DNA from 3 places in the Citrobacter sp. MNAZ 1397 genome. Region 1 is predicted to be linked to each of the others. Evidence: predicted binding sites of a transcription regulator. Region 1 holds the regulator's gene; each other region holds the start of a gene.
What was found. The regulator sigma-54, encoded in region 1, starts transcription at its own class of promoters, with help from an activator protein. The targets are predictions, from matches to a motif close to GTTGGCACANNTTTCGCTNT.
Positions count from the first base shown of each region.

Region 2: L2097_RS14575 (gamma-glutamyltransferase family protein) is a predicted target of sigma-54. The motif match lies at 2,929-2,948, and genes of this name have one in related genera.
Region 3: L2097_RS22130 (circularly permuted type 2 ATP-grasp protein) is a predicted target of sigma-54. The motif match lies at 1,984-2,003, and genes of this name have one in related genera.

Region 1 covers NZ_JAKIVH010000004.1:338,516-345,799, reverse strand. Annotated here, with positions in the region: gene rapZ (RNase adapter RapZ) at 1-349, opposite strand, end outside; gene ptsN (PTS IIA-like nitrogen regulatory protein PtsN) at 395-886, opposite strand; gene hpf (ribosome hibernation promoting factor) at 967-1,254, opposite strand; gene rpoN (RNA polymerase factor sigma-54) at 1,277-2,710, opposite strand; gene lptB (LPS export ABC transporter ATP-binding protein) at 2,759-3,484, opposite strand; gene lptA (lipopolysaccharide ABC transporter substrate-binding protein LptA) at 3,491-4,051, opposite strand; gene lptC (LPS export ABC transporter periplasmic protein LptC) at 4,020-4,595, opposite strand; gene kdsC (3-deoxy-manno-octulosonate-8-phosphatase KdsC) at 4,592-5,158, opposite strand; gene kdsD (arabinose-5-phosphate isomerase KdsD) at 5,173-6,159, opposite strand; gene L2097_RS21175 (calcium/sodium antiporter) at 6,174-7,151, opposite strand.
Region 2 covers NZ_JAKIVH010000001.1:3,102,589-3,109,872, forward strand. Annotated here, with positions in the region: gene hpxK (allantoate amidohydrolase) at 1-589, opposite strand, end outside; gene L2097_RS14565 (pyridoxal-phosphate-dependent aminotransferase family protein) at 589-1,827, opposite strand; gene L2097_RS14570 (MurR/RpiR family transcriptional regulator) at 2,030-2,869, opposite strand; gene L2097_RS14575 (gamma-glutamyltransferase family protein) at 2,984-4,567, shown strand; gene hpxX (oxalurate catabolism protein HpxX) at 4,577-4,765, shown strand; gene L2097_RS14585 (AtzE family amidohydrolase) at 4,762-6,135, shown strand; gene hpxZ (oxalurate catabolism protein HpxZ) at 6,135-6,518, shown strand; gene puuE (allantoinase PuuE) at 6,776-7,284, opposite strand, start outside.
Region 3 covers NZ_JAKIVH010000005.1:102,948-110,231, reverse strand. Annotated here, with positions in the region: gene L2097_RS22135 (alpha-E domain-containing protein) at 1-511, opposite strand, end outside; gene L2097_RS22130 (circularly permuted type 2 ATP-grasp protein) at 511-1,944, opposite strand; gene L2097_RS22125 (nitrous oxide-stimulated promoter family protein) at 2,458-2,802, shown strand; gene L2097_RS22120 (TOBE domain-containing protein) at 2,832-3,260, opposite strand; gene hypE (hydrogenase expression/formation protein HypE) at 3,389-4,399, opposite strand; gene hypD (hydrogenase formation protein HypD) at 4,396-5,517, opposite strand; gene L2097_RS22105 (HypC/HybG/HupF family hydrogenase formation chaperone) at 5,517-5,789, opposite strand; gene hypB (hydrogenase nickel incorporation protein HypB) at 5,780-6,652, opposite strand; gene hypA (hydrogenase maturation nickel metallochaperone HypA) at 6,656-7,003, opposite strand; gene hycI (hydrogenase maturation peptidase HycI) at 7,240-7,284, shown strand, end outside.

The DNA.
Region 1 (7,284 bases):
CGATGGCGCTTTCCAGCGACAGGTTTTTGCTGGAAAGAGGGTGCAGACGACGTGTGTCGCTGTAGCGGCGGATCAACGTGTTGCGATCGGCATCCAGGAACAGCAGTTGCGGAGAAAAATAATCCGGCAGGCTGCTCATTGCCTGCTCAAAAATTTCCGGCGATTCCGGCATATTACGCACATCGATGCTGACGGCGGCAGACGTCTGACGGTCAGCCAGCGTTCTTGCCAGCTCCGGCAAAAGAACGACCGGCAGGTTATCGACGCAGTAAAATCCCATATCTTCCAGGGCGCGCAGGGCCACTGACTTACCTGAGCCCGAACGACCACTCACGATCATCAGGACCATGGGCCAATTCTCCTCAGAACCAGCGACACAAGGGAAGCTGTTGCGTTACGCATCGTCATTTTCGCCTTCTGTCAGCGTGATGATCTGGTACAACTCTTCATCGCTTTGCGCTGAGCGCAGACGGCGACAGATGGTTTTATCCGCCAGACGCTTGGCCACCAACGAAAGCGTATGCAGGTGGGTTTTGGTCTGATCGGCGGGAACCAGAAGCGCGAAGAGCAGATCGACTGGCTGGTTATCAATAGCATCGAAGGCGATGGGTGTTTCCAGTTGCACAAAAACACCAACGGCACGAAGAGTATCTTCTTCGAGTTTTCCGTGAGGGATGGCGATACCGTTACCAATACCGGTACTGCCCATTTTCTCACGCGTCAGGATCGCTTCGAAGACCACTTGTGGTGGCAGGCTCAACTGCTTTGCTGCCAGTTCACTGATAATTTCCAGCGCACGTTTCTTGCTCTGGCAGTGAACACCACTACGGGTACATTCCTGGTTAAGGACATTGCTCAATTGAAGAGCGGAATCGTTATTCATCATAATTTCACCTAAGCGTCGCCAGTGCAGACACCCTGCCGGGTTGCGGCAGGGTGATACGCGCCAGACGAGTGCCCGGACAATTAGTGTTGTTTCAGTTTATCTTTATGTTTCGTGAGTTGCCGCGCCAGTTTATCAATTAAACCGTCGATGGCAGCATACATGTCTTGTCCTTCCGCACTGGCATGAATCTCCCCCCCGTTTACATGCAGGGTCGCATCCGAGATATGAGTCACTTTCTCCACTTTCAACACAACATAGACCTGATTGATCCTTTCGAAATATTGTTCGAGTTTGGCAAATTTCGCGGTAACGAATTCGCGCAGGGCCTCGGTTATCTCGACGTTATGTCCTGTGATGTTAAGCTGCATAGTGTCTTCCTTATCGGTTAAGTCACACCAGCTGTTTGCGCTGATTAGACGGCGGAATGGATAAAGACTCTCGATACTTCGCAACGGTTCGCCGCGCTACCATAATACCCTGATCGGAGAGCATGGTAGTCAGCTTACTGTCACTCAACGGCTTCGCAGGATTCTCTGCGGCAATTAATTTCTTCACCAGTGCGCGGATAGCCGTCGACGAGGCTTCGCCACCGCCTTCGGTATTCACATGGCTGGAGAAGAAATATTTAAGCTCAAAGATGCCACGCGGACTGTGCAGATATTTTTGGGTCGTGACACGGGAAATCGTGGATTCATGCATCTCGACGGCCTGAGCGATATCGGCCAAAACCATCGGTTTCATAAATTCTTCGCCTTGCTCGAAGAACGCCTGCTGCTGTTCAACAATGCAGCGGCTCACCCTTAACAGGGTGTCGTTGCGACTCTCAAGGCTTTTAATCAGCCATTTCGCTTCCTGCAGATTGCTACGGATAAACTGGCTGTCGGCATCGTTACGCGCACCACCGCACATGGCGGCATAGTGCTGATTGATCTGCAAACGAGGGATGCTGTCGGAGTTGAGCTCGACCGTCCAGCGCCCATTGTGCTTACGCACCAGGACATCAGGGATAACATACTCGGGCTCACCTGTCTGGATTGACTGACCCGGACGTGGATCAAGAGACTGGATTAAATTGACCGCCTCTTTCAGCACTTCTTCTTTCAGACGTGTTACGCGCATCAGCGTACGGAAGTCGTGGTTTGCGAGCAGATCCAGATGATCGCTGATGATTAAACGCGCTTCCTCACACCAGGGGGTCTCTTTGGCAAACTGAGAGAGCTGGATCAACAGGCAATCGCGTAGATCTCTGGCCGCGACGCCAACCGGATCGAAACGCTGAATACGTTTCAGTACCGCTTCGACTTCATCCAGACCGATCTCTTCATCGCCCATGCTTTCCAGGATGTCTTCCAGCGGAACGGTGAGATAACCTGTGTCATCAACAGCGTCGACAATTGAAGTCGCAATGGCGCGATCGGTGTCTGAGAAAGGGGTGAGCTCCACCTGCCACATCAGGTAATCTTGCAGCGACTGGGTGGTCTCTCCCTGATAAACAGGCAGTTCATCGTCAAGATAATCGGTGCTGCTGCCAGACGGGGTGCCAGCGGTATAGATTTCATCCCAACTGGCGTCCAGGGGCAACTCTTCGGGCATCTCTTTTTGTTCGAGAGCGTCGGCAGTATCCAGGCCTTCATTATCCTGAGATTGTTGCGCATCCACTTCTTCGTGAAGATCGGTTTGCTCAAGCAATGGATTACTTTCCAGAGCTTGCTGGAGTTCTTGCTGAAGTTCCAACGTGGACAGTTGCAGCAGGCGAATAGCCTGTTGCAACTGTGGCGTCATGGCTAGCTGTTGGCTGAGCCTTAATTGCAAACCTTGCTTCATATTCAGAGCAGTACTCTCCGACTAAACACGTCAATAAACCCTACCCTATCAGAGTCTGAAGTCTTCCCCAAGATATACGCGCTTAACATGTTCGTCTTCAAGGATTTGCTGAGGCGTACCGTGCGCGATCAAATGCCCCTGGCTGACAATATAAGCACGCTCACACACCGCCAACGTTTCGCGAACGTTGTGATCGGTAATCAACACGCCAAGCCCGCTATCACGCAGGTGCTCAATGATGCGTTTGATATCAATGACCGATATCGGGTCAACGCCGGCAAACGGTTCATCCAGCAGGATAAATTTAGGGTTTGCCGCCAGCGCACGAGCAATTTCGACACGACGGCGTTCGCCGCCAGAAAGCGCCTGCCCCATATTGTCGCGCAGATGTTCAATATGGAACTCTTCCATCAACTCATTCGCCCGATCCACGCGCTGTTCGGATGTGAGATCATCGCGAATTTGCAGTACTGCCATGAGATTGTCAAATACACTCAGGCGCCGGAAAATAGAGGCTTCCTGCGGCAAGTAGCCGATACCGCGACGCGCCCGGGCATGCAGCGGCAGCAGGCTGATATCTTCATCGTCGATGATGATATTGCCCGCATCACGCGACACGATACCCACGACCATGTAGAACGTTGTGGTTTTACCTGCACCGTTAGGACCGAGCAGCCCGACAATTTCGCCTGAATTGACTGTCAGACTGACATCTTCCACCACACGGCGGCCTTTGTAGGCCTTGGCGAGATTCTTTGCAGTTAATGTTGCCATAACGAATTAATTACTCTTTTTTTGCGCCGGAGCCGGGGTTTGATTGTTGTTCTTATCCTGCAACTGCGACGGCACCAGAACCGTCGTCACGCGTTTACCTTTATCGCTGAAAGCCTGCATTTTCTGCTCTTTCACCAGATAGGTAATTTTGTCGCCCGTGATGTTGCTATCAAGCTGTTCAAGGTAGGCATTGCCTGTCAGGACCACGAAGTCTTTTTCCAGCTCATAGTGCATCTGGGAAGCATGGCCTTTTACGGGTTTGCCGCTATCCTGCATCTGATAAAAGGTGGCAGGATTACCGTAGCCATCAATGATCTCTTTACCTTGCTGGCCACCTGGGCGCGTAACCACAACCTTGTCGGCGTTGATTTTGATGGTGCCCTGCGTTACGACAACATTGCCAGTGAAGGTCACCACATTCCCTTGCATATCCAGCGATTGCTGATCGGAATCGATATGGATAGGTTGCTCGGTATCGCCAGTTACCGCAAGCGCCGGAAGACTGGCGGCAAAAAGGACACTGGCCAGGGCAAAATTAAGGCTGAGTTTGTTTGTTCTGAATTTCATAGGAGCTTCTAACCTTTTCAATAAGCTCGGCGTTTTTGCTGCGTAAATTGCCGCGCATTTTCAGGCCGGTGGAATTAAATGTTGTTCCGTATAACGTGACTTGATCATCAGAGGCGACATCCTGCGTGATCAGGTTTATCTGGGCGTTATCCGTCGTGATTTTTCTCAGTTGAGCGTCCGCAGTCAGGGCGTTGACCTCAACATGCCCATAAAGATAAAGCATCCGGTCATTGGTCAGCTTCGCTTTATCCGCCTTGATGGACCAGTCAGGAATTTTATCTTTGTCGAAAGTCGTCAGCACTGGCTGGGTAAACCAGGTGATAGCATCAGCAGAATAGTATTCAACATGCTGTGCTATCAGCCGATAGTTCAACGCACCTTCCGGACTGTAGACTACCGTATCGGTATGCTCGCTTTTATACGTTGGGTCAGTATTGTTAACCGTAACTTGTTCAGTCTGTTCGCGATCGGCCAGGTTCACCCCAATCAGTATCAGTGCGACCAGTGACAGCACAATGATGACCCAACGTCTGGTTTTACTCATATTGATTGCCCTTTGGCCTCATCAAGCTTGCCTTGCGCCAGCAATAACAAATCACACACTTCACGAACCGCACCGCGTCCGCCTGCAATACGGGTGACATAATCCGCCCGGGGAATCAGCAGCGGATGCGCATCCGCCACCGCCACGCTTAAACCAATTTCTGCCATCACAGGCCAGTCGATGAGATCGTCTCCGACATACGCAACTTGTTCCGGTACCAGAGAAAGTTTGTTCAATAACTCGCGATAAGCTAACAACTTATCTGATTGTCCTTGATAGAGGTGCGTAATGCCCAGCGTTTCGCAGCGGTCTTCCATCAGTTTAGCTTTTCGGCCAGTAATAATGGCAACCTCAATGTCGGATGTTAATGCACAGCGGATACCGTAACCATCGCGGACGTTGAACGCTTTCAACTCTTCTCCATTATTACCCATGTAGATGGATCCATCCGATAAAACACCATCTACATCAAGAATTAACAGCTTAATTTTTTCTGCCTTCGCCATTACCTGCGTACTGACGGGTCCGTAGCATGTCGCAAGCGACGCTCCAACATTACTCATTCTTCGATCCTTTTTCACACCACGCCCGCGCGCAGCAAATCATGCATATGTACCACACCCAGCAATTGGTCGCCATCTGCAACCAAAACAGAGGTGATGTGGCGGGACTGCATCAGATTAAGCGCGTCCACCGCCAGTGTGCCAGGACGCACGCGGATACCTCCAGGCGTCATTACCTCAGCAATCCCTAAACTACGTACATCTGCGCCCATATCAAAGACACGGCGCAAATCGCCATCGGTAAAAATGCCTTCGATCTTCATCAGATCGTCGCAAATCACCGTCAGGCCTAAATTCTTACGCGTGATTTCGAGAAGAGCGTCACGCAGCGTGGCGTCTTTGCTCACATGCGGAATTTCATCCCCGGTGTGCATGATGTCATTGACCCGCAACAGGAGCTTACGTCCAAGCGCGCCGCCTGGGTGAGAAAGCGCAAAATCCTCAGCGGTAAAACCCCGGGCTTTCAACAGTGCGACTGCCAGAGCATCTCCCATTACCAACGCGGCGGTAGTGCTGGAGGTCGGCGCCAACCCTAATGGACAGGCCTCTTGCGGCACCTTCACACACAGATGAATATCAGCCGCGCGACCCATACTGCTGTCAGGACGGCTTGTCATACAGATCAGGAATACTTTCAGTCTCTTGAGCACCGGGATCAACGCCAGGATCTCATTCGACTCTCCGGAATTCGACAACGCGATCACCACATCCTGCGACCCGACCATACCCAGATCGCCATGCGCCGCTTCTCCCGGATGAACAAAGAAAGAAGAGGTACCGGTACTGGCGAATGTTGCGGCCATTTTTCGACCAATATGACCCGATTTCCCCATCCCCATTACGACGACTTTGCCGCTGCAATAGAAAATCTTTTCACAAGCCTGTGCAAAGTCCTGATTAATGTATTGGTCAAGCTGGGCCAGACCTTCACGTTCAATTTGCAAAACGTCCCGGCCAGCCTGCTGAAAGTCGAAGCCCGGTTGCAGATCGATATGCGACATAAATGTGTGTCCAATTATCCTGTCAGACGCGGCGTAACCCAGTACAGGAATGCTAACCAGGTGATAAAACCGCCTAATAGTAATGCGCCAGTTCCTCTGCCTGTCTGCTGCTTACGTCGCCAGCAGGTGAGGGCAAAAATGACGCTGACCAGTAACATCACGCCGTAATCTCGTGTAAAAGCCAGACTATTAAAATGACCTGGCGCGATCAGCGCGGGTAAACCCAGCACCAGCGTGATGTTGAAAATATTCGAGCCGATGATATTACCGATCGCAATATCGTCTTCTCCCTTACGTGCCCCGGCAATGGCGGTTGCCAGTTCCGGCAGACCCGTCACAATGGCAATCACCGTCAGGCCGATGGTTAATTCGCTCATCGCGAAATGGTTTGCGACCACCGTGGCGTTGTCCACTACCATGCGCGTTGACATCGGCATAATGATAAGTGCGACCCCGAGCCACAAGAATGCCACTGACAGGCTACCGCCACGCGGCAACTCTGCAACTTGCTCACGTGTTAGCGTATCGCTACCTTGCAGCTCAGCCAGACGGGCGATTTTAACAATGTATACCAGCCATAGCACGGCCAGCAGAAGTAAAAACAGGCCGTCCAGCCAGGTCAGTTGCCCGTCAAACAGCACCAACCCTGCCAGCAGGCTGGTTATTAACATTAGCGGCAATTCACGGCGCAGGATATCGGAATGGACGGTAAATGGATGCAGGAGCGCTGCGAGTCCCAGGATCAACAGAATATTGGTGATGTTAGAGCCGAGAGCCGTCCCAATGGCCAAATCAAGTTGGCCGTGCATGGAGGCCGCAACGGAGACAATCATCTCCGGAAGAGAGGTGCCAATACTCACCACTGTCATCCCAATGAGCAACGGTGGAACACCCAAACTGCGACACAAAATTGAGGCGGCGAATACCAATCGGTCAGCGCTGTATACCACTAACAGTAAACCAATAATTAACAGCGCCGTCGCTAAAAGCATCTAAAGTCCTTTCTTGAGGTATAATCTGCCGGTCCGCAGGCTGCGATTGCCGGGGAAAACCGGGAATTTTAAGCGGCGTAGAGAATTCTTAATTTTGACTTTATGCGGCTCAAAAGTAAAACAAATGCCAGCT
Region 2 (7,284 bases), on a different contig from region 1:
CAATGTGCAGTTCCAGATACGCCGAGAAATCTTCACGGGCACGTTCTGCCGTGGCGATACGCGTGGGATCCAGACCGGCATTGACCATCGCTTGCGCCACGCTAACACCCTGCGCATCCACACAATCCAGCCAGCCCTGCGGCCAGGTGCCGGTCAGGCCGCGGCTTCCCAGCAGCGTGATGTTAAAGCGTGTGCCCTCTTCGTCGGCGAACCCGACGATTTCAATAGCCTGAGAACCCCGGAGATTCTGACGGTGCAACCAGTCAACCACCTCGATGGCGGTCAGCACGCCGAGCATGCCATCGTAACGTCCGGCGTCGCGTACGGTGTCCAGATGCGATCCCAGCAACACCGCCTGGGCGCCGTCATTTGCTGCCTCGTAACGCCCACAAATATTGCCAACCGCATCCTGCCAGGTGACCATGCCCGCCTCCTGCATCCACTGCGCCACCTGCGCGTTTGCCCGCAGATGTTCAGTAGAGAGGTAAACCCGGGTCAGCTGACCCGGCGTTTCACTGATCTCTGCCAGCGTATCGCAGCGTTCCATTACCCGGCGCGCAGCGCGGTCAGCGTCATCGGCAGTCATCATTATGCAACCCCTTCGTACACGTCCCAGGCGGCCTGCATCCCCGCACCCTGTACGGTGCGGAAGCCCAGACGGTTCAGTACCGCTTCCAGCGCGGTGAGGGTTTGCAGCACACAATCTTTGCGCGCGTTATAGCCCATGGTGCCGATACGCCAGATCTTGCCCTGCAGCGGGCCAAACGAGGTGCCGATTTCAATATGGAAATCATCCAGCAGGCGCTTGCGCACCTCTTCACCATGTACAACAGAGGGGATCATCACTCCCAGCACGTTGTTCATCTTGTGGCGAATGTCGCCAAACACTTCCAACCCCATCCCCTGAATACCTGCGAGCATGGCGCGGCCGTGTAATTCGTGGCGGGCGATCAGCGCGTCCATTCCCTCTTCCAGCATGATGCGCGCGCATTCACGGGCGGCAAACAGCATGCTGGTCGCTTCGGTATGATGGTTCAGGCGTTCCGGCCCCCAGTAGTCCATCACCATGCCGAGATCGAAATAGTTGGAGTAGATCATCTCGTCATCGCCGTCCTGGTGCGTATCGGTACGGATCCCCTGCTCCACGCATTTACGCGCGCGGATGGCCTCTTCCATTTGTGGGCTCAGGGTAATCGGCGAGCTGCCTGACGGGCCACCCAGGCATTTCTGCAAACCAGCGGAGACCGCATCCAGCCCCCAGGCGTCGGTTTCCAGCGCGTTACCACCGAGCGATGCGGTAGCATCGGTATAGAACAGCACGTCGTGGCGTCGGCAAATGTCGCCCAGGTTTTCCAGCGGTTGCAGCAGCGTGGTGGAGGTATCGCCCTGCACCGTCAGCAACACGCGAGGCTTAACACGCCTGATGGCATCTTCAATCTGATCCGCAGTAAAGACTTCGCCCCAGGGCACTTCGATGGTGTGTACTTCCGCGCGGCAGCGGCGAGCGATTTCACACAGCAGATGCCCGAAACGGCCAAAGACCGGTACCAGCACCTTGTCGCCGGGGCGGATCGCAGAAACGAGGATCGCTTCGATGCCGGCGCGCGAGGTGCCATCCACCAGCATGGTCCAGCGGTTTTGCGTACGGAAAACGTCGCGGTAGAGGGACATAACCTCATTCATATAGCCGGTCATGACCGGATCATATTGCCCCACCAGTTGGCTCGCCATGGCACGTAAGACCCGCGGGTCAGCATTGATAGGTCCAGGCCCCATCAGTAAACGATGTGGCGGGTTAATTTGCGCAGATTGCTGAGAGTCGAACATAGACACATCCTTCGGTATACAAAAGTGATCGCCATGAAACAAAAGATTCTTGTAAATACTTTCTGCAACTAATGTGCCATAGAGAAAATGATGATACCAGCCTGCTATCAGGCTGATTTATGTATTTTTCAGACGAAATAAGTGCTGACCGCCTGCGCCATCAGGATCCCCAGAACTGGTGCAAAGGCACCAAATCAGTGCATCACCGTTGTTCCAGCTCATCGAGGTCTGTATACAGCGAGGCGATATTATGGATACGCTGGCGCCCCTCTGTCAGGGCACTATGCAGTAACGCGTTCGCCAGTAAATTCACCAGACTCATGGCGCTACTGTAGCTGTCGAACGCCGACACGCTGTCGAGCGGCAGGCCAAAATGCCAGCGGACAAGTGTGGTAATGCCTGACGCCTGCGGCTCGCTGATGGCAAGCGTCGGCACCCCCTGCTTTTGCAGCGCCTCCAGCACCGGGCGGATCACCCGCGGGCGACGGCGAAATGCGATCACCACCACCACATCCTGCTCCGTGATATCCACGAGCTCTTCCGCCAGCGTCTGCCCCGGCTGGGGCATCAGCCAGACCTGACCACGGATTTGCATCAGTTGTTGGCGCAAATGCAGGGCCACCGGCGCGCTGTTGCGCAGGCCAAGAATAAAGACGCGCCGCGCCGCGCCCAGCGCCTGCACCACATCGGCAAATTGCACGGCATCCAGCGAATTCACCCACTGGGTCAGGTTCGCCATCTCCTGCTTGTAGTGCCGCGCCAGCAACGTATTGCCCTGTACGGCATCGCGGTTTTCCGTCAGCGGCATGCCGCTCTGGCGCAGTGTACGTACCTCATCACGCATTTCTTTGAAACGATCATAGCCAAGCCGTTTAAACAGGCGGCTGACAGTGGCTTTCGACACGCCGCTCAGACGGGCCAGTTCGGCGCTGTTGTAGCTCATCAGATCATCAAAATGATCCATGATAAATGAGGCAACTCTCTGTTCTTGTGGAGATAATTCGTTGTAGCACTCACGTAAGCGCGTATCTAACTGCTGCATAGGCTCTCCTGCAACTTTCGTTTCACATTAAGCTGACACAGTGAAACGCTTGTCGTCAATCTGGAACAGCTCTTGCTTAGCTCTCTGACTTACCCGAACAAAGAGAGCATGACGATGCAAAGTAATATTGCCCCTTCCGGTATGGCGGTAACGCCCCACCACCTGGCCAGTGAATCGGCATTATCGGTGTTGCGCCACGGCGGCGATGCGATTGAGGCGATGGTGGCCGCGGCGGCCACCATTGCGGTGGTCTATCCCCATATGAATGGCATCGGCGGTGATGGTTTCTGGCTGATAGTGCCGCCCGAAGGCGAACCCCTTGCCATTGATGCCAGCGGCGCCGCCGGGCAACTGGCGACACAGGCGTTCTATGCGGGGCACAGTCATATTCCCCATCGTGGTCCGCTGGCGGCGCTGACGGTTCCCGGCACGCTCAGCGGCTGGGACGAGGCGCTGAAAGTATCGGCATCAATGGGTGGCGGGCAATTGCCGCTCTCCCGCCTGCTGGCAGATGCCATTCGTTACGCCAGCGAAGGGATTCCGGTTACGCAGTCGCAGGCCAGCGCCACGCAAAGTAAATACCCGGAACTGGTGGATGTGCCGGGCTTTAGCGAGACCTTTCTCGTTCAGGGCGATGTCCCTCAGGCCGGTAGCCGTTTCTGCCAGCCGCGTCTGGCGCGTACCTTAACCCGCCTCGCCACCGACGGGCTGGACAGTTTTTATCGCGGCGCACTCGCCGATCAGATGGCGGCGGAAATGAACGCCCTCGGACTGCCACTGACCGCCCAGGATCTGACGGCCCATCGTGCTCACCGCCGGGTACCGCTTCGTCTGTCCCACAGCCAGGGCGACATCTTCAATATGACGCCGCCGACGCAAGGGCTGGTGTCGCTGGCGATCCTCGGGATTACCGACCACCTGGACATGTCTCAGGCCAGTGAAGTGCAGACCATTCACCGCATCGTCGAAGCGACCAAACAGGCCTTTGGCCTGCGTGATCGTTACATCACCGACCCGCGCCACGTGACGCTACCGGTTCAAACGTTGCTGGAACAGGCGCCGTTACAAGTACTGGCAAACAGTATTGACGAACACCGGGCCGCGCCCTGGGGCCAGGGGAAAGGGCCCGGCGACACCGTCTGGATGGGCGTGATGGATAAAAACGGACTGGCGGTGTCGTTTATTCAGAGCATTTATCACGAGTTTGGTAGCGGCGTGGTACTGCCGGAAAGCGGCGTGCTGTTACAAAACCGCGGCGCGGCATTCAGTCTTGACCCGGCTCATTTGCTGGCGCTGGTGCCCGGCAAACAGCCGTTCCACACCCTCAACCCGGCAGCCGCACGGCTGAAAGATGGCCGCACCATGGTCTACGGCACGATGGGCGGCGACGGGCAGCCGCAAACGCAGGCCGCCATATTTACCCGTCACGTGATGCAAAACATGCCCCTACAGGAAGCGGTATGCGCCCCTCGCTGGTTGCTGGGCCGCACCTGGGGGCAGACGTCCGATAGCCTGAAGCTGGAGGGGCGGTTCAGCGAGGCCACATATCAGGCGCTGCGTGACCTGGGCCATGACGTGGAATGGTTGCCGGGACTGAGCGAAGCGACGGGGCACGCGGGGGCGATTGTGCGTCATCCCAACGGCATGCTCGAAGGGGCATTTGATCCACGCAGCAACGGCAGCGCGGCCGGTTTTTAAGGAGTCATCATGAGCGATAACACACTCGACTGGCCGACATACATCCGGCTGATGGAACAATTACTGGCGGTACCGCTGGACGATGCACGCCGGGCGGAGCTGGAAGTTCAGCTTACCCGCATCGCAGCCATGGCGCAGCCGCTGATGGCCTTTCCCCTGCCGCACCGCCAGGAAGGCGCAGGAGAGTATCGGCTATGAGCTTATCCATTCGGGACATTCAGCAAGGACTGCGTAGCAAAACGTTTAGCGCGCGCGAACTGGCACAGCAATCACTGGCGTTGATTGAGCAGGCAAACCCTGACATCAACGCCTTCACCGGCGTAACCGCGACACGCATGCTCACCGAAGCCGCACATATCGATGCGCGCCGGGCGGCAGGCGAAACACTGCCTGCGCTGGCAGGCGTGCCCTACGCGGTGAAAAACCTCTTCGACGTCGAGGGCGTGACCACGCTGGCGGGGGCAAAGCTGTTCAGCACCCAGCCCCCCGCAACAAAAGATGCTTTCGCCATTCGCCAGCTTGCAAATGCGGGCGCAACGCTGGCCGGCACGCTCAATATGGATGCCTATGCCTATGGCTTCACCACAGAGAACAGCCACTACGGCGCAACGCGTAACCCGCGAGACCTCACACGCGTGGCGGGCGGCTCCTCGGGCGGTTCGGCTGCGGCGGTTGCGGCCGGGCTGGTCAATTTCGCGCTGGGTACAGACACCAACGGCTCTATTCGCGTTCCCGCCTCGCTGTGCGGCGTACTGGGGTTAAAACCCACCTTTGGGCGCTTATCACGCAGCGGCAGCCATCCGTTTGTTGCCAGCCTGGACCACATTGGCCCGCTGGCACGAAACGTGGAGGATTTAGCCTGCGTCTATGACGCGCTGCTGGGACATGACGGGGAAGACAACTGGCAATCCCCACGCGAACCGGTCGCTGTTCTGCCAGCGTTATCCGCTACGGGGACGCTACGCTGTGCCGTGCTGGAGGGCTATTTTACAACCTGGTGTACTGCCGATGCCCGTGCCGCCGTCAACGTGGTAGCGCAGGCGCTGGGAGCCAATCAGACGCGGGTATTGCCGGAAGCGGAACTGGCCCGTTCCGCCGCATTTTTGCTTTCTGCGGCAGAGGGGGGCAACCATTATCTCCCGGCGCTGCGAACGGATGCCGATAAGTTCGAGCCAAATTCCCGTGAGCGTCTGCTGGCAGGCGCAATGACGCCCTCGGCCTGGTATACCCAGGCACAGCGTTTTCGCGCCTGGTTTCGCGATCAAACGCTGCCGCTGTTTAACGACGTGGATCTGCTTCTGGCTCCGGCGACACCCTGCAGTGCGACGCCGGTTGGCGAGAATACCATGCGCATTAACCACACCGATTTACCGATCAAAGCCAGTATGGGGATGCTGACGCAGCCCATCTCGTTTTTAGGTCTGCCGGTTGCCACCGTACCCGTGAAAACCGCCTCGGGATTGCCGATTGGCGTACAGATTATTGCTGCCCCCTGGCAGGAACCGCGCTGCCTGCAGGCGGCGTGGCGGCTGGAGCAGGCGGGCATTCTTTACCCACAGGAAGCATGATGAACAGAGAACATATTGACCGTCCGACCGTGTTGAATGAGGTCACCGCTGCGTTTTACCGTTATGAGCAGGCGCTTATCAGTAATGATGTGGCCGTGCTGGATGAGCTTTTTTGGGCGGATCCGCGAACCGTCCGCTATGGCGCAACGGAAAATCTGTACGGCATTGAAGCGATTCGCGAGTTTCGCAACGCCCGTCCGTCAGCCGGGCTGGACAGGCTGCTGCATAACACCACGATCACCACATACGGTGAGGATATGGCGGTCGCGAGCACGGAGTTTACGCGCGAGAACAGTGAACGAGTAGGCCGCCAGATGCAGACCTGGGTGAAGTTTCCCTATGGCTGGCGGATTGTGGCGGCCCATGTCAGCTTGATGGGGTGAAAGGAAAGAGGGGTGCGGCCGGGTGCCTGCACCCCGGCCCTCTCTGCTCGTATGGAAAACGTAGCCCGGATCAGGCGCTTGCGCCGCCAACCGGGAATTGTCCCCGGTGGCGCTGCGCTTACCAGGGCTACAGAAAACGTAGCCCGGATCAGGCGCTTGCGCCGCCATCCGGGAATTATCCCCGGTGGCGCTGCGCTTACCAGGGCTACAGTATGCCCCCACCCCCCTTCAGGGAGAAGGTTAGGCTGAGGGGAAAATCACTCGGACTGATACGGGTGCGTCTTCACCCAGTGCTCGGCGATATCCTGGCGGCGGCACACCCACACATCCTCGTGGCTCTGCACATAATCCAGAAAACGCTGCAGAGCCTTAAAGCGCCCAGGTCGACCCAGCAGTCGGCAGTGCATACCAATCGACATCATTTTCGGTGACGTCTCTCCCTCTTCATACAGCACATCGAAACTGTCTTTCAGGTAGGTATAGAACTGCTCAGCGGTATTAAAACCCTGCGCAGTGGCAAAGCGCATGTCGTTCGCATCCAGGGTATAGGGCACAATCAGATGAGGCTTCTGGTCGACCGTCGTCCAGAACGGCAGATCGTCGCCATAGTAATCGCTGTCATATAAAAAATTGCCCTGCTCTACCACCAGCTTACGGGTGTTCGGACTGTCGCGTCCGGTGTACCAGCCGCTCGGCGCCTTGCCAAACAGCGTAGTGAGGATCTCCATTGCCTGCTGCATGTGCTGGCGCTCCGTCTGGATATCCA
Region 3 (7,284 bases), on a different contig from region 1:
ACGCACGTTCAATCAGGGTGCCGATACGGATAAAGCATTGGGCGTCGTTACGCAGCAGGGTGCCGAACATGGCGCCGCGGAACAGATGCGCTCGCTCTTTCACCCAGTCAAAAAAGGCGTCGATACCAATCTTATCCACTCCGGTCTGGCGCAGGTTGCGGATATCGATACGAGTGGTATTGATGCACTCCCACACTTCCGACGAAAGACTACCGCGCACGGCATGGGCGTTATTCCAGGCCATTTCAATACAGCTATAGATACTGCTCGGGTTCTGTCCATCAAGGGCAAAGAAATTCAGCAGATTATTCATACTGAACCGGGCATAACGCTCCTGAAACAGCTCATGCCCGAATGTCAGATTGAGCGGCAGGGCTAAATCATGCTGTTGCTGGCTGTGGCGCGGCATCATTGATAATTTGTAGGTCACGTCAAGGACGCGGGCAAAGCTCTCTGCCCGTTCCAGATAACGGGCCATCCAGTACAGTTCGCTGGCGGTGCGGCTTAACATTATTCATCCTCCTCCATCACCCAGGTGTCTTTCGTGCCACCCCCTTGCGAGGAGTTCACCACCAGCGAGCCTTCGGTCAGCGCCACGCGGGTCAGCCCGCCTGGCACCAGCCTTATCTCTTCGCCGTACAGCGCAAACGGGCGCAGGTCAATATGGCGTGGGGCCAGCCCTTCCTCGACAAAGGTCGGGCAGGTTGAGAGCGCCAGCGTGTTTTGCGCAATGTAATTACCGGGGTTCGCCAGCAGACGCTGACGGAAGGCATCGATTTGCGCCCGGGTTGAGCGGGGGCCGACCAGCATGCCGTAGCCGCCCGCGCCGTGGACCTCTTTCACCACCATCTCATCCAGATGGCCCAGTACGTAACTCAAATCTTCGGCTTTGCGACACTGCCAGGTGGGAATGTTGCCGAGGATGGGTTCCTCAGAAAGGTAAAAGCGAATCATGTCCGGCACGTACGGATAGATGGATTTGTCATCCGCCACGCCGGTGCCAATCGCATTGGCCAGCACCACGCCGCCCGCACGATAGACCGACAGCAAACCCGGTACCCCCAGCATTGAATCGGAACGAAATGCCAGTGGGTCGAGGAAGGCATCGTCAATACGGCGATAGATAACATCGACCCGACACGGACCTTCGGTGGTGCGCATATAAACGCCGCCTTCTTTGACGAACAGGTCAGCGCTTTCAACCAACTCCACCCCCATCTGCTGGGCAAGAAAACTGTGTTCAAAGTAGGCGCTGTTAAAACGTCCGGGTGTGAGTACCACCACACAGGGGTCATCAACGTAAGTGCTTTCACGCAGGGTTTGTAGCAGGTAACTGGGATAGCGCTCAACCGGCGCGATATGCGAACTGGCGAACAGATCCGGGTACAGACGCATCATCATCTTGCGGTTTTCCAGCATGTAAGAGACGCCGGATGGGGTGCGCAGATTATCTTCCAGCACGTAGTAGCCGCCATCACTGTCGCGGACCATATCGATGCCAGTGATATGGGCATAAATATTGTTGTGCAGATCGACGCCCTGCATACAGGGTTGATATTGCTCGTTGGCGAGCACCTGCTCACGGGGGACTATACCAGCATTGAGAATATGCTGGTGGTGGTAGATATCATACAAGAACGCGTTGAGCGCTTTTACCCGCTGGCGTATTCCTGCATCAAGCATCCGCCATTCATGGGCCGGAATGATGCGTGGCACGCTGTCGAATGGAATTAAACGCTCCGTTCCTCCTTCTTCACCGTAAACATTAAACGTAATGCCGACGCGGTGAAACAGCAGTTCCGCCTGCTCTTTCTTCTGGTGAATGGCATGCTGGTCAGTTTGCTGTAACCACTGCCACCAGGCGTCATAATGCTGGCGTTGCCGACCTTCTGCGGTGAGCATTTCATCGTAGTAAGGCGCGCTCGGAAGCGTCATTTTTATCATTGTCATCCCCTGCATTCCGCTTGATGAAGATAGAGTTAAAATGCAGAAAACATGCCAGCGCATCAAAAGCGCGGCTTATCACGCCATCGCGAGGCAGTGTGCACCGTTATGAGGAGTTACGGGCATAAAAACGCACCAGGATGACCTGGAGGCGGTAGAAAAAGAGGAAAGTTGGTGCAAGTGTAAAGATGGCTGCACCAGGTGGAAAAGGGCTGAGGGATTCCCGGTCATATTATGTTTTCAGCGATGACACCGCGTAATGAGAATAAAACCGTGACAGCAATGACTGGGCCCGGCTGAAAATCGATGAGGCGTTGACGGTTGACCGGGGCCGCCCGCAGGGACGCTGTACCGCGCCAGCGGCGATTTTCCTGGCCGGGAGCCCGGGTTGCCAGGGTGAGGGGACCGATCGTGCTCGCATTTTTGTGGGGATTCCTCTCGGAAAAGGGGGAATAAAGAGTTCGCCTGACTTGCTTAAAGATGTAAAATAAATACCTCTTTAAGGAGGCCGTCATGACGGGAAAACGCATTAACCGCGAAAAACTGACCATTCGCAAGATGATTGCGCTTTACCAGCAACACTGTCCGCAGGCTGTGGCGGATGATGCGCACTATCAGGCGTTGAATGATTTCGCCGATAAACGGCTGGATAAATGTGTTTTTGGCGAAGAAAAACCAGCCTGCAAACAATGCCCTGTGCACTGTTACCCGCCTGCTAAACGTGAAGAGATGAAACAGATTATGCGCTGGGCAGGGCCGCGGATGCTGTGGCGACACCCTGTTTTGACCATCCGTCATCTGATTGATGACAAACGTCCTGTTCCCGAACTGCCGGAAAAATACCGCCCTAAAAAATAACGCCGTGGCGGGCACGGCGTTATGACCTTTCAGGCGCGTGTGGCAATAAGAATGGAGGAGGCTTTAATGAGAGCAATCACCCGTTTGCCGGGAGACAGCTCCAGTGCTTCACAACTTTCATTGGTCACCACCGCCACCAGTTCAAAACCGGCGTCTGTTTTCACCTGCACCGTCGCGTTTACTGCACCTTCGGTCACCGCGTTAACCGCGCCAGCGAACTGATTGCGGGCGGAAAATTTCAGGCCGCAGTCTTCGGTCGCCAGTGTGACCCACGGCGCTTTTATCAGCGCGATGGCTTCTTTCCCGGGATTCAGGCCCAACGCTTCTTTACTGCTGGATGTGACGATAGCGACAAGTTTTGCACCCCCGTCCAGTATTAACTCCACCTCATCGTTCACCGCGCCGTGTGCGGTTACACTGACTTTACCGACGAGTTGATTACGTGCTGAAACAGCCATATTGCCTCCAGAAGAGTGAGAAAGAGTCAGTTATCTCAGGTCAGGGCCGGTTTATCCATAACCATTTTCTTATCATGGGTATTGTCGTGGCGCCGAAGTCTTTCCGTTCCTCCGGCGCGGACACGACATTAACAAATCCGGGGCAGGGGCTCGGCGTGCGGTAAGTCGAGAATTCGTTTCACCCCATACAAGCCTGCCAGCCGCACACCTTTTCGTTCGACCACTTCGCCGATGATCGCGGCATCCTGGCCGAGGGGATGCGCCCGTAACCGGGCAAGAACCTGCTGTGCCGCCTGGCGCTGTACGGCAATCACCAGCTTGCCTTCATTAGCAAAGTTCAGCGCGTCCAGTCCCAATAACTCGCAGACGCCGCGCACCGCCGTTTTCACCGGCAGGTCACGCTCATTGAGTTCGATACCATAACCGCTGGCGGCGGCGAATTCATGCACCACGGCGTTGACGCCGCCGCGCGTGGCATCACGCAACGCCTTCACGCCGGGAATATCGCGCAACTGCTGAATCAACGGGGTTAACACCGCGCAGTCGCTGGTCAGTTCTCCGTCCAGCCCCAGCTGTTCGCGCAAATTGAGAATGGTCGCTCCGTGATCGCCGAGCGTACCGCTAACCAGCAGCACATCACCGGCCTCAAGGGTGCTGGCACCCCAGCGAATATTGGCTGGAATGGCGCCAATGCCTGCCGTATTGATAAACAGTTTATCCGCCGCCCCGCGCTGCACGACCTTAGTATCGCCGGTAACAATGGCGATATCCGCACGACGCGCCGTTGCCGCCATGCTGGTGACCACGGCTTTCAGGGTCTCCATCGACAGGCCTTCTTCAAGAATAAAGCCGCAGGAGAGATAGCGGGGAATGGCGCCGCTTACCGCCACATCGTTCGCCGTGCCGCAAACCGAGAGCTTGCCGATGTCGCCGCCGGGGAAGAACAGCGGGTCGATAACGTAGCTGTCGGTGGAAAAAGCCAGTCGATCGCCGCTGGCGGCGAGGGCCGCAAGGTCAAGGCGCGCCTGATCTTCCTGTTCACTGAGCCATGGATTTGCGAAGGCGTCGATAAAAAGCTGACTGATAAGCTGTTGCATCGCCTGACCGCCGCTGCCGTGTGCCAGTTGGACTTCATTCATACTTCGCACTCCTGAGCACGATATTGATACCAGGCGGCGCAGGCGCCCTCGGAGGAGACCATCAGTGCGCCAAACGCGGTTTGTGGATTACAGGTATTACCGAAAAGCGGGCACTGGTGCGGTTTGCATTTACCGGTCAGCACTTCGCCGCAACGTGCGCGCGGGTCATCACAGGTTTGCTGAGGCGCTGGGTTAAAGTGGGCTTCGGCGTCAAAGCGCTGGTACGGCGCGGTTAAGCGCACCCCGGAATCGCCAATCAGCCCCAGCCCGCGCCATTCGCTGTCGCCCTGGACTGCAAATACCTCGCTGATGGCCTGCTGCGCCAGGCGGTTGCCTTCGTCCGGCACCACGCGGCGGTACTGGTTTTCTACCTGATGACGGGCGCTGATTTTCTGCTCCACCAGCATTAATACGCCTTGCAACAGGTCGAGTGGTTCGAAACCGGCCACTACCAGAGGACGCTGGAATTCCCCGGCGATAAAACCATAGGCATCGGTGCCGATGACCATGCTGACGTGGCCCGGCGCAAGAAACGCATCGATACCATTATCCGGCTCCTCCAGCAGGCTGCGCAGGGTGGGGATAATGGTGATGTGCTGGCAGAAAAAGAAAAAGTTACTGACATTCTGCCGCTTTGCCTGTTGCAGCGTGATAGCGGTGGCAGGCATGGTGGTTTCGAAGCCGAGGCCAAAAAAGACCACTTTCCGTTGCGGATTCTGTTTTGCCAGGGTCAGCGCATCCAGCGGGGAATAGACGATACGCACGTCCGCCCCGCGTGCTTTCGCCTGTAACAGGGAGCCGTTTTTTCCCGGTACCCGCATCGCGTCGCCAAAGGTGCAGAAGATCACCTCCGGATGGCTGGCGATCTCCACGCACGTATCAATGCGTCCCATTGGCAGGACACACACCGGGCAGCCCGGACCGTGGATAAATTCGATGTTTTCCGGCAATAACTGGTCGAGTCCGAACTTAAAGATGGCATGGGTGTGCCCGCCACAGACCTCCATCACGCGTAGCGGGCGCTTCGCGGTATAACTGAGCAGTGCGGCCCGCTCACGCAGGTGCGCGATAAGCTGCATGACCTGTTCCGGCGCGCGGTATTCATCCACAAAACGCATTATCTCTCCTCACCAAACAGCAGCGCGCCCACATCCGGCTCGACATCGTACATATTTTGCAGTGCCGCCAGCGTTTCGCGGGCCTCGTCTTCGTTTATCACGCTCATGGCGAAGCCCACGTGCACCAGCACCCACTGCCCAAGACGAGAATGCCCCGCTTCATCCGTGCTGCCCACCAGCGTTAAGTCGACATCGCGCTGTATGCCGCAGACATCGACTTTTGCCTGATTACCATCAATGGCGCTAATTTGTCCCGGAACGCCTATGCACATCGTTGGGTCTCCAGCCAGTCCAGCCATCTGTCCATCCCTTCGCCGCTGGTGGCGGAAACCAGGAAGACCTCAATCGACGGATTCACTTCGCGGGCATACGCGAGGCATTTTTCGACATCAAATTTGAGGTAAGGCAGCAGGTCGATTTTATTGAGAAGCATGATGGAGGCCGCAGCAAACATATGCGGGTATTTCAGCGGCTTGTCTTCGCCTTCGGTCACCGACAGCACGGCGACTTTGTGACGTTCGCCGAGATCAAAACTGGCCGGGCAAACCAGGTTGCCGACGTTTTCGATAAACAGAATGCCATTGTCCGCCAGCGGCAGGCGTGGTGCGGCGTCGGCAATCATTTGTGCATCCAGATGACACCCCTTGCCGGTATTCACCTGAATCGCCGGCGTGCCAGTCTCGCGGATACGCGCGGCATCGTTAACGGTTTGCTGATCCCCTTCGATAACCGCACAGGGCACACGGGCGTTCAGACGGGTCAGGGTTTCGGTCAGCAGGGTGGTTTTACCGGAACCGGGGCTGGAGACCAGATTCAACACTAGCTGGTGTCTGGCGGTGAAGCGGGCGCGGTTATGCGCGGCGATGCGATTGTTTTTATCTAACACATCGATTTCCACTTCCAGCATCCGCCGCTGGCTCATGCCTGGCGCGTGGGTTCCGGCTGCGCCGTGACCGTAATGTAAATCACCATTTTCTGCCGCCGTCGGGCTGAAATTGTCGGTCTTGACGCCTGTGATTTTCATTGTCGGACGAGCCGCAGGAGCAAAAGGCGCGCTGCGAAACGCGGAATGGGGATTATGCTCGTCGCCCTCGATGTAGAGGTTACCTTCCTGACAACCACATGTCGTACACATTGCTCACTCCTCGATTTCCAGCCGCTGGATCTGCATACCGTCGTCGGCGACGATGTGCAAATTATCGCTGCTGCATTGTGGGCAGCGACGCACGTGCTGGCTTAGTAAGGTCACGTATTGCTGGCAGCTTTCGCACCAGCATTCCGCCTGTTGTTCTTCGATGTGCAGTGTACAGCCCTCTGCCAGGGTGCCACGGCAGACCAGATCAAAACAAAACGTCAAGGCGGCAGGTTCCACACAGGAAAATGCGCCAACTTTGATCCAGACCTCAGTTACGCGTCGGGCGGCGTGCTGTTTTGCCTGTTGTTCAATAATTTCCAGCGCGCGCTGGCACAGGGTAATTTCATGCATACTGCCTCCTCATTAATCAGGCGCGTGTTGCAATAACAATGCCAGGGTTCTTCGCTTTATTACGGCGAGGATCAAGGCGTTAATACCTTGTTTTCCGGCAAAATGGCCGCCGCTGATGGTTCCGGATATTTCATTGATGACGAAAATGACGATCGCGAATTTCCCGGACGTCAAAAATGACCAGGCGACAATTTATTAACCGGGTAAATACCACCAGTGGGTGGCGAGGAGAGAAGGTGACGGACGTATTGCTCTGTGTAGGTAACAGCATGATGGGTGAC